DNA from 2 places in the Lentilactobacillus hilgardii genome. Region 1 is predicted to be linked to the other one. Evidence: riboswitches for the same ligand, from Rfam matches in the RefSeq annotation. Region 1 holds a riboswitch; the other holds the start of a gene.
The links. A riboswitch is a leader RNA that binds a small molecule or an ion and turns the genes downstream of it on or off. The one in region 1 is predicted to bind thiamine pyrophosphate.

Region 1 (5,610 bases):
AATGCCGGTAAAGTGAATCATTCGACTGACTCACTCGCTGGTTCAAACTAATTTTTGACGCTGTCAATATAAAAACCAAGTTCGATTAAGCTATCAAATGAGTTTTTCCATCGCTAGTTTGATGCTCATTAATCGAACTTGGTTTTTATTATCTTAGAAAGAAAAGTGTGGTTTATTCTACGAACATTTTTTAGAAGTAATCAAAGTAATACGTCTCACAAGTTAGTATGCCTGTTCTCTTAGACTTTCTTGAAGTAATTTTACGCCAGTATGCAAATCGGTATCAGACGTATTTTCCTGTGGTGCATGACTGATACCGTCAATACTCGGAACAAAAATCATAGTCGTCTTAGTTACTTTACTCATGATTTCGCTGTCATGACCAGCTCCCGAAGCAAGTGTTTGATAACTAATACCAAGGTTCTTTGCCAATTGCTTATTTCTGGTCAGCATGCCGTTATCAAGTTGTGTGGGGTGGTCAGCTACCCACCGGTTTACAGTAATCGACACGGGTGAATTTGAAGCTTTTTGTGCTTCATCTCTTAGCCTGTTTTCAAAAAGATTCAAAGTGGTATCACTGACATGACGGGTATCAATACTAAATATTACTTTCCCAGGAATAACATTTGATGTATTTGGCCAGACATGGCATTCGCCAACTGTGAATGTGAGCTGTGGACTGATTTCTGCCGCAATAGCTTTAAGGTGGCTAATTAAAACAATTGCGATTTGAAGAGCATCGTGGCGGTCGGTCATCGGTGTTGTCCCCGCATGATTGGCGATGCCGTTTACTGTTACGGTAAAGCGTCGTTGACCAACAATTGAGGTTACCAAGCCGATTTGACAGTGTGACTCAATCAGACGAGGCCCTTGTTCAATATGAAGTTCTGTAAATGTTGAGGGGATATTGGGCAACCCCATTTCATCAGCCGCTTCTTTTAACTTAGAAACGGCTTTTTGGCGAGCTGTGTCAAAAGCGATGCCGGATTGATCCTTAATTCCAGTTACGTTTTGGATCCTTGCATAGTGTTTTGAACCGGAAAACGTTGCTGGAAAATGACTGCCTTCTTCCTCACTGAATGAGATGAGGCGTAATGTCTTCTTGGGTTGACCAAATGTACGAACGAGGTTCAGAATGGCTTGAAGACCGCCAACAACGCCATATAGGCCATCATATGGCCCACCATGAGCAACCGTATCCATGTGTGATCCCGTCGCAATAATAGTGTCAGGCGATTGTGAACCAATGACATCCAAATAGACAGTGCCGTAGGTATCAACGGTTATAGTCATTTCAGCCTGATTGCCCCAAGAAATAAGCTGCTTTTGTCCCTTAACCCAATTAGGCGAGTATACCAAACGGTTTTGACCAACTTCATTTTTAGAGAATTGATTAATAGTCGTCAAACGGTTGTTTAATTGGTCAGTTTTGATTGGCATTTTTTCACCTTCTATTTAGCAGTGCTGACACCGGCTAATGGTGATGAAGCAACTGCGCCGTGTTCGATAACCCGGCCGGGCTTTGCGAGATAGGCTTTTCGGCCGGCTTCGATTGCCAATTTGAAGGCCTCCGCCATAAGTGGGATATTACCGGCGGTTGCCATCGACGTGTTGGCCATGACTGCTGAAACACCCATTTCCATTGCTTCTGCGGCTTGGCTCGGTCGACCAATTCCGGCATCTACAATAACCGGAACATCAATTTCATCTACCAGGATTTGAATAAGGTCCTTTGTTGAAAGGCCTTTATTCGTTCCAATCGGAGCAGCTAACGGCATGATGGTGGCTGCTCCGGCATCAACTAATTGTCGAGCTGCGTTTAAGTCCGGCAATATATAAGGCATCACAATGAAGCCCTCCTTTGCCAGAACTTCGGTTGCCTTCAGGGTTTCGTAATTATCCGGCATCAAGTATTTTTTATCAGGTACGACTTCAACTTTGATAAAGTTGCTGCCACTTAATTCGCGGGCAATTCGTGCCGTTCGAATAGCTTCTTCAGCGGTTGTCGAACCGGAAGTATTAGGTAAAATAGTGATATTTTCGGGAATAAAATTCAAAATATTTTCTGATCCTGTTGTGTTCCGGCGAAGTGCCATCGTAATGATTTGAGCTTTTGCATTGTTAATGGCCGAATCAATCAAGTCATAAGAATATTTTCCCGAACCAAGAATAAAACGGGACGTAAATTTATGACCGCCGATAACTAATTCATCTTTGTCTTGAATGGATGCTGACATAATAATAGTCCTCCCTAAATTTCTGTTTGTCCTAAAATTAAACGTGTAATCATATTAGCTTCATGTCCTGCGCATATCATGACCCGAGGTGCCATTAGACCTTCGGCACCTTTGGTTGTGCCATCACCGGCAATGTAAAGATTAGGGCGGGGATGCTTGGTGGTAATGGTATTTGAACTGTGAATCCCGGCCATCCCGGTTCCCATAACTAATGGCTTGTCGGGATAAAACTCGGATGCAGCATCCAACAACATGGCTTTTGCAGCCGGATTGTCGAATGCTTCACAGATAATATCGGCACTTTCAAATAAGTCTTTGACATTATCGTGGGTAACCTTAACCTGAGCCGTTTGAATATCAATAAATGGATTGAATTCCTGTAAATTTTGCTTCATTGCAACAACTTTCGGCATATCAACCTGGCTTAATTTGAATTGTTGACGATTTAAATTGCTCAATTCAACGAAGTCAAAATCAATTAATTTTAAATGACCGACACCAATTCTGGTTAATGCGATGGCGATATTTGAACCAAGTCCACCTGAACCGGCAATTGTGACATGAGCAGCAGCTAATTTATCGGTTGAGTCTTTAACATTTCGTTCTTTCATGCCATCATAAACATCTTTGTAACGCTGTCCCTGAACTTCTGCTTCCATTTTTGCGTTTCCTCCTCTAGCCGCCACCAACGAATGAGATTAGTTCGACTTTGTCGCCGGACTCAAGCTTGATCTTATCGAATTGCGCTCGGTGAACAATGTCGCCGTTTCGCTCAACGACGATATTTTCAATTGGTGCGTTTCGCTTTTTGAGAAAGTCAATGACGGTTTGACCGGCAACGTCTTCTTCTTGACCATTAACTGTCACCATAATAAAAGCCCCCTTCTTCGTGATTGCTCGAAGGAAGGGGACCAAGATTGGCGGACTTGGAATCCAAACAGGTTTTAACAGAAAAAGAAAAAAGATCTTCTTTTCTGTTAAAAGAAGATCTCGGAATCCAAATTTAAAATCAATTTTCCGGTTCGCTCTTCCTTCGACAGTACAAACTGCATCAGGTTCGATGGGTATTATCTCAGCCTTTACGAACGTGGTAATAAATGATCTTAATCATTTACTTAGACACGTTCAGGCACCCCAGACGAAATATTTAATTAAGCTTATTAGCTCATGTATTATTTATAGCGGTTTCATGGATAAAAGTCAAGTGTGCGGAGCAAAGCGGATAGCACCCGGAGTATAAGACGGCGATTTGGGAAATCCCGGGTTTGGATTTTTCAAATCGATCTCTTATATGAAGTGGTGCTGCTTTGAGGAGCAGTCCTAGTCAAGTGTGTGGAGCAAAGCGGAAAATGTTTTGAGTCACTTTAAAAATGTTTACGAAACCATGGATAACAACAATCATTAAGTTGCAAATGATGATTAAGTTAGGTAGACTTTTTTCGAACATATAAATAAAGCATACACAAAAGTAAATTTGGAGGAATCATCCATGAAAGTGACAAACCGGCCATTGTACTTGGTAACCGACCATACAAATTTAAATGATGAAGATTTTTTACAACAAATTGATCTTGCCTGCGAATCCGGCGTCAGTTTATTGCAATTACGCGAAAAAAATCGATCAAGCCGTGATATTTATGAGTGGGCTGTCAAGGTAAAAGATATTGCAGATCGGCATCGAGTACCATTAATGATTGACGATCGTTTGGATATTGCGCAAGCTGTTGATGCAGCAGGGGTTCATTTAGGGCAAAGCGATTTACCGGTTGAAATTGCCCGGCGGATTTTGGGGAACAAAAAAATCATTGGCGCAACGACAAAAACACTTAAACAGGCTAAGCTTGCTGAAGAACAAGGGGCAGATTATTTAGGTGTAGGGGCTATCTTTCCAACCCAAACCCATGTAAAGACGGTTCATACCAGTATCGAGACATTGGGAAAAATTAAGGAAGCTGTTAATATTCCGGTTTATGCAATTGGTGGGTTAAAGGCTCACAATATTCAAGCAATTGAACCGGCACATGTGGACGGGGTTGCAGTTGTTTCAGCCATTATGCAGGCCAAAAATGCAAAGGCGGCAACTAGAGAATTATTGGATGCTGTTGAGGATGCCATTGGATAGGTTTTAGAAGAAAGTGGAACAGATAGACTTCAGATGTCTAAATTAAGTATCAAAAAAGGATGCCGGATAATTTATCCGACATCCTTTTTAAGCTAGTGATCAAATAAAGATCATTTTGCACGGTTTATTGTTCTTTGTACCAAGTGTAATGGAAACTGCCTGGGCGATCAACACGTTCATAAGTGTGAGCACCGAAGTAGTCACGTTGTGCTTGTAAGAGGTTTGCAGGAACAACTTCTGAACGATATGAATCGTAGTATGAAACAGCTGCAGCAAGTGATGGAACCGGTACACCGGCCTTAGTAGCCAAAGCAACCACGTCACGAGCTGATTCTTGATACTTCTTAGCGATATCAATAAAGTATGGGTCAAGAAGTAAGTTTTGAAGATCAGGGTTCTTATCATAAGCATCGGTAATGTTTTGTAAGAAGCGGGCACGAATAATGCATCCGGCTCTCCAAATCTTAGCCATTTCGCCAAGTTTAATGTTCCACTTGTAGCTGTCTGAAGCGGCCTTCAATTGAGCAAAGCCCTGAGCGTAACTCATTACTTTACCAAAGTAGAGTGCTTCACGGACTTTTTCAACAATTTCTTTTTTGTCGAAATCAACGTCACCCTTAGGCTTAGGAAGTACTTTAGAAGCTGCAACACGTTCTTTCTTGATCATTGAGATGAAGCGGGCATAAACGGCTTCAGTAATAACTGATTGATCAACGCCAACTTCAAGAGCATCTTGTGAACTCCACTTACCGGTACCTTTATTGGCACCACGGTCGAGAATCATATCAACGATTGGTTTGGTCTTGTCATCACCAATATCATCTTTATGAGTCAAAATATCAGTGGTGATTTCAATTAGATAACTGTCAAGTTCACCTTTATTCCATTCTTTAAAGATGCCAGCTAAATCATCAACTGAATAACCGGCAAGGTTTCTTAAAATATTGTAACTTTCATCGATTAACTCTTCATCACCATATTCGATACCGTTGTGGACCATCTTAACATAGTGACCGGCACCATTAGGGCCAATATATGTGACACATGGTTCGCCATCGGCAGGTGCTTTGGCAGCGATTTGCTTAAGAATTGGTTCAACTAAATCATAAGCTTCTTTTTGACCGCCGGGCATTAATGATGGACCTTGGAGGGCACCAAGTTCACCACCGGAAACACCCATTCCGATAAAGTTGATACCTGATTTATCAAGACGGGCATTTCGAGCCATCGTATCATGGAAGTTTGTGTTAC
Region 2 (5,610 bases), 1.0 Mb from region 1:
TTTTTTCATCAAAAACGTTATCGTATTTTCTTCAGTTGGCTGATACAATGAATTATACGCAGGCTGCACAAATTTTAGGTATCACGCAGCCGGCGTTGACTCAGCAAATCAAAAAACTGGAGCGCACTGTTGGAACATCATTATTTTATTCAGTAGGTAAAAAGTTACGGTTAACGGATGCCGGTTATATTATGCTAAAAACGACCCATCAAATCTATGATTTACTGAATGATGCAACCGATGAAATTCAACAAGCAACCAGTTCAACAACTGGTGAAATCAATCTTGGCATTTTGGCTTCAATTGAGACTAAAGTGTTTGAAGATTTTGCTTTGGAACTTTATCATGAGAATCCAGATCTGGTTGTTAATTTCCATATGTTAACCCGAAAAGAGATTTGGGAGAGTTTGGAAAATAACAAAATTGACCTGGCAATTATGTATCTTCCAGATGAATCAATCAAAAACTGGAAACCGTACAGTTCTAAAAAGATCATTTCGGATGATTTGTTATTAATTCATCATAATCAAGATCTTTCTAAGAAAAAGAAAGTTCATTTAAAAGATGTTAACGATCGACCATGGGTCATGTATCCACAAGATTATTACTTGAACCAGACGTTACGGGAAACGTTTAAAAACCAAATGGTTGACTTTCCAACTGCAGCTGCTCGTTATACCATGCCTGAGCAGATTTTGAAGTTTGCAATTAACACTGGTACAAATACTGCATTACCAAAATCATACATGGTCAATATTAATCTAAAGGATCTGACAAATGATGATATTTTTGTCTCTGAATTTGATCCTAAAATTAAATTTGATTTGAAGTTTGTTTATCGGAAAAATAAGAATGAAATTCCAAGAATCGGTCGTTTTTTGTCTAAATTTGACGAATTCTTGAATACTAAGGATTATCTATCTCGATTAGCAGATTAATTTTTAAAAATTAAAGGAGATTTTGTAAATGAGTAAAGAATTAGTTTTTGGTCACCAAAACCCTGATACAGATGCAATTGTAGCCGCAAAAGCGTACTCGTATCTTCAAAACCAATTAGGTTATGATACTGAGGCCGTCGCTTTGGGACAACCAAATCCGGAAACCAATTTTGTTTTGAATTACTTTGATGAAACAACGCCACGAGTGATTAAGACAGCTAGTAATGAAGTTGATTCAGTTATGTTGGTTGATCATAATGAATTTCAACAAAGTGTTAGCGACATTAAAGATGTTAAAATTACCCACGTTGTTGATCATCACCGGATTTCAAATTTCCAAACAGAATTACCATTATATTATCGTGCAGAACCATTAGGCTGCTGCAGTACAATTTTGGTTAAGATGTTTGACGAAAACAAGATTGAAATCCCGGCTCAACTTGCCGGCTTGATGCTTTCAGCAATTATTTCCGATACGTTATTGCTTAAGTCTCCTACAACGACTGATGATGACAAAATTGCTGTTAAGACATTGGCGGAGATTGCTGATATTGATTACGAAAAGTATGGTATTGAAATGCTCAAGGCTGGAACTAACGTTGCAGCTAAAAGTGATCAGGAACTAATCGACTCAGATGCAAAGTCATTTACAATGGGTGGCAAGAGTGTTCGAATTGATCAAATCAACGTTGTTGACTTTGATGATATTGATAAGCGTCAGGATGATATTAAAAAGGCAATGTCAGCCGAAGCTTCCGATAAGGGATACGATTTATTCTTAGTACTTGTTACGAACGTTTTGAATAGTGATTCCAAATTGATTGCAGTTGGATCATCTTTAGATGCCGTTGAAAAAGCTTTCAACGAAAAGTTTGCTAGTGACAATACAATGCCGTTACCAGGTGTTGTTTCTCGAAAGAAACAGGTAGTACCACCATTAACTGATGCATTAAGTTAATGACTCGTACGTATATTTGATTAAGTTAAAATAGCATGTTAAATTCGGTCCACAGTTTATCACTGAGGCCGTTTTTTGTTTACATAAAAGCAATGACGACCTATAATATAGAAAGCATTAGTTGCACACAATCTATTTACCCTTGGCAGGAGGTCAATCATGGTTGAGAAAAAAGATTTAAAACATCGATTAACACCAGAACAGTATGCGGTTACCCAAGAGGCCGCTACGGAGGCACCCTTTAGTGGTCAATATGATCATTTTTATCAAGAGGGTATTTATGTTGACGTCGTAAGTGGTGAACCTTTGTTTTCATCTAAGGACAAATATGACGCTGGGTGTGGATGGCCATCATTTACCAAACCAATTGAGCAAACAAGTATTCATAAGAATTTGGATACTTCTCACGGGATGATTAGAGAGGAAGTTCAAAGTAATGATGCTCATTCTCATCTAGGGCATGTGTTTGGCGATGGGCCCAAAGAAGCAGGCGGCCAACGATATTGTATCAATTCCGCGGCCTTGAAGTTCATCCCCGCAGACGAGCTTGAAGAGGCAGGGTATGGGCAGTATAAACCAATGTTTAACTGATATGTACAGCTGTTAAAATAGATGTTTAGCTGATATTAATAATAAAGTCAAAGAGGTGTCATTAATGGAAGATACAGCAATTTTTGCCGGTGGGTGTTTCTGGTGTATGGTTAAACCGTTTGATACCATGCCCGGTATTAATAAAGTTATTTCCGGATATACGGGCGGTCATGTAGCAAATCCGAGCTACGAACAGGTTAGCAGCCATACAACGGGACATACCGAAGCCGTTAAAATCAATTTTGATCCAGATATTATTAGTTATAAGCAACTGGTTCAAATTTATTGGCAACAAACAGATCCAACAGATGCAATGGGACAGTTTCAGGATCGAGGAGATAACTATCGTCCAGTGATTTTTGTGAAAGATGAAGCGCAACGAAAAATTGCGGAGGCTTCCAAAAAAGCTTTAGAGGAAACCGGTATGTTTGACCAGCCGATTGTCACTCAAATTGAAGATGCCAAACCCTTTTATCCAGCAGAAGAGGAACATCAACAGTTTTATAAAAAAAATCCATTTCGCTTCCAAATGGAGGAAGCTGGCGGACGTGAAAAATTTGTGAAAGACCACTGGCAGTCAAAACAAAAATAATCAGCAGAACCTAAATAAGCTGACATCAGTTCCTTGATAAACAAGGGATTGGTGTCAGCTTATTTATTTTGTTTTAAGGCTTTTCGGCAATTATTGCGACATAACCACCTTTTGAAAAGCCATCTTCAGGTTCTTCAGCACTATCGTTTGTGTAGAGTGGGTTTGCTACCAAGGTTTGTTTGAACCTTAAATGTCGTAGCTGAAGCTCGTTTTCTAAAAGGTGCTTTTTTTCTAAGGTGGTATGCCAGTATGCAGAATCAACCAGTTCAATTGGGTATGGCCATTTTGGAAGAACATTTGCCAATTCTTCTGATTGATAATTACCCTGAATTTTGGCAAGCATATACATTAATCCATAAGCACTTTCTTTTGGCACGTCAATTAAAATAAAATGGCCGCCGGACTTGAGTGCTTTGATACAATTTTGATAAGCTGCCAATAAGTCCTTAATATAACTGGAGCTGCCATTAAAGTAAATGGTATCATACTGTCTTGCCGGCAGATTAATACTTTCTGCTTTTCCAATTCGAACGTTTAATCCCCGCTTTTTTGCAATCTGTGCCATATCGGTAGAGGGTTCAACACCATCAAAAAGTGGCAGGCCATATTGGCGGTGGAGGGTATCTTCAAATAGCCCGCTGCCACAACCGATTGACAAGACATGTTTTGTTGAACTTAAGTCCAAAGCAGATTTTAAAAGTTTTAATTCACTCAGAAATACCTGCTTATTAGCCAGAAACCACTGATCATATTCAGTGGCATAACCATCAAAAATTTCTATTGCATGTGTTTTAACCATGATAAAACCTCCAAGAATGATTGCTTGGAGAGAAATTAACAGACTCATATCGTTAAGCTTCCCTACGCGAGTATTGACTCACAGGTTCAAAGGGTTCCCAAAAATGGTCTCAGCAAATTGCTCCCCTAGCTGCATTTTCAGTATAAACCAGATTAGGCAAATTTGCATTAATATTTTGACATGAGTGTTTTGCGATGATTAAGGAAAATTTCAACTGAAATGGCTGAAAAGAAAGCGAATTCGTTAACAATGCCTTATAATAGTATAAAGGCTTAAAACATCGACAGTTACTTTTTAACGAGCTATAAAAGCTGACTTAACGGGAGTTGTTAATATTATGGATCGAAAAGATCGGATTAAATTACTGAGCGATTTAATTAAAATTAATACAGTTGGTGGTCGAGAAGAAGGAACGGCCAAATATCTTTCTCGATTTTTGGAAAGTTATGGGATTCACGGTAAGACAATTGAGGTTGAACCGGGGAGGTTTAATTTAGTTGCCGAAATTGGTGATAAAACGTCACCAGTAATTGTTTTTGAAGGGCATCAAGATGTTGTTGATATTGGCGAACGGTCAAAATGGCTGCACAATCCCTTAGGGGCTGAAATTGTTGGCGATCGCATGTACGGCCGAGGCACGAGTGATATGAAATCCGGACTTGCTGCAGAAATTATCACAATGATCGAGCTGAAGCAGTCCGGAAAACCGATAAATGGAACCGTTCGTTTGTTGGCAACAGTTGGTGAAGAGTCCAGTACAGTCAATCATATGCAAGGTGCACAGTACTTTGCCAAACATGGGTATTTGGATGATGTTTCAGCGGCAATCGTTGCTGAACCAAGTAGTGAGCCCTTGGATTGGCTAACACAGGATACACCGCTAAATCCATTTAAGTTTTCAAAAGCACAGATTAGGGAATTAGTTAAAGAAAACAATTCGACTGAACAATATCTTTTGAGTTTCGCGCACAAGGGTTCCATTACGTATGAAACACTGGCAAAGGGGAAAACAGCTCATAGTTCATCGCCGCAATTAGGGATAAATGCCATTGCACCTTTAATCAAGGCATACGATAATGAAATTAAATATTTCAGAACACTTCATGAAAAAAATGCCATTTTAGGAAAAACGATTCCTGTGGTCACCAAAATTAATGGTGGTGATCAGTTAAATTCCGTTCCGGCTTCGGCCTCTGTTTATGCGAAGATCAGAACCATTCCGGAAGAACCCAACGACGCCATTATTGATCATTTAAAACGGATTATTTCTAAGAATAATCAGGAGTCGGAAGCCGACTTGTCATTTAAACTTCTTGGGAACAAGTATCCCGTGGTAAGTGATCCGAATAATAAATTGATTCAGTTACTTAGAAAGCATGGTGAACAGCAACTCCAACAAAAATTACCATTGGGTGGGTATCCTGGTGGTACGGATGCAGCAGAATTCGTCAAAGTAAACCCAACGATCACGGTTGCGGTCTTCGGCCCGGGTAATATGACGGCACACCAAGTTGACGAGTTTGTTGAGCTGGAAAATTTTGAACGCTTTATTGAGATTTATAAGCAAACCGTTAATGACTATTTTGATGCCTAGAAAATAGTGATCGACTAAAGTAAAATTTGTATGCCAAACCTTATTAAACGATTAACCGACATAATGTTGATAAAAAGATTATTTATGGCGGCTTTTTCAATCTCCTGTCACAGTTAGTGGCGTGGATTATAACGAATC

Region 2: it holds a riboswitch for thiamine pyrophosphate, as region 1 does, so the genes downstream of both, GQR93_RS08055 (class I SAM-dependent DNA methyltransferase) here and thiS (sulfur carrier protein ThiS) in region 1, are expected to answer to the same signal.

What each region holds. Positions count from the first base shown of each region.
Region 1 covers NZ_CP047121.1:2,762,570-2,768,179, reverse strand. The annotation lists gene lepB (signal peptidase I) at 1-51, shown strand, start outside; gene GQR93_RS13060 (hydantoinase/carbamoylase family amidase) at 223-1,440, opposite strand; gene GQR93_RS13055 (thiazole synthase) at 1,452-2,237, opposite strand; gene thiF (sulfur carrier protein ThiS adenylyltransferase ThiF) at 2,252-2,896, opposite strand; gene thiS (sulfur carrier protein ThiS) at 2,913-3,107, opposite strand; TPP riboswitch at 3,248-3,384, opposite strand; gene thiE (thiamine phosphate synthase) at 3,727-4,359, shown strand; gene gndA (NADP-dependent phosphogluconate dehydrogenase) at 4,484-5,610, opposite strand, start outside.
Region 2 covers NZ_CP047121.1:1,726,417-1,732,026, reverse strand. The annotation lists gene GQR93_RS08075 (LysR family transcriptional regulator) at 1-938, shown strand, start outside; gene GQR93_RS08070 (manganese-dependent inorganic pyrophosphatase) at 967-1,896, shown strand; gene msrB (peptide-methionine (R)-S-oxide reductase MsrB) at 2,056-2,487, shown strand; gene msrA (peptide-methionine (S)-S-oxide reductase MsrA) at 2,552-3,079, shown strand; gene GQR93_RS08055 (class I SAM-dependent DNA methyltransferase) at 3,153-3,926, opposite strand; TPP riboswitch at 3,921-4,015, opposite strand; gene GQR93_RS08050 (M20/M25/M40 family metallo-hydrolase) at 4,216-5,472, shown strand; gene GQR93_RS08045 (amidohydrolase) at 5,599-5,610, opposite strand, start outside.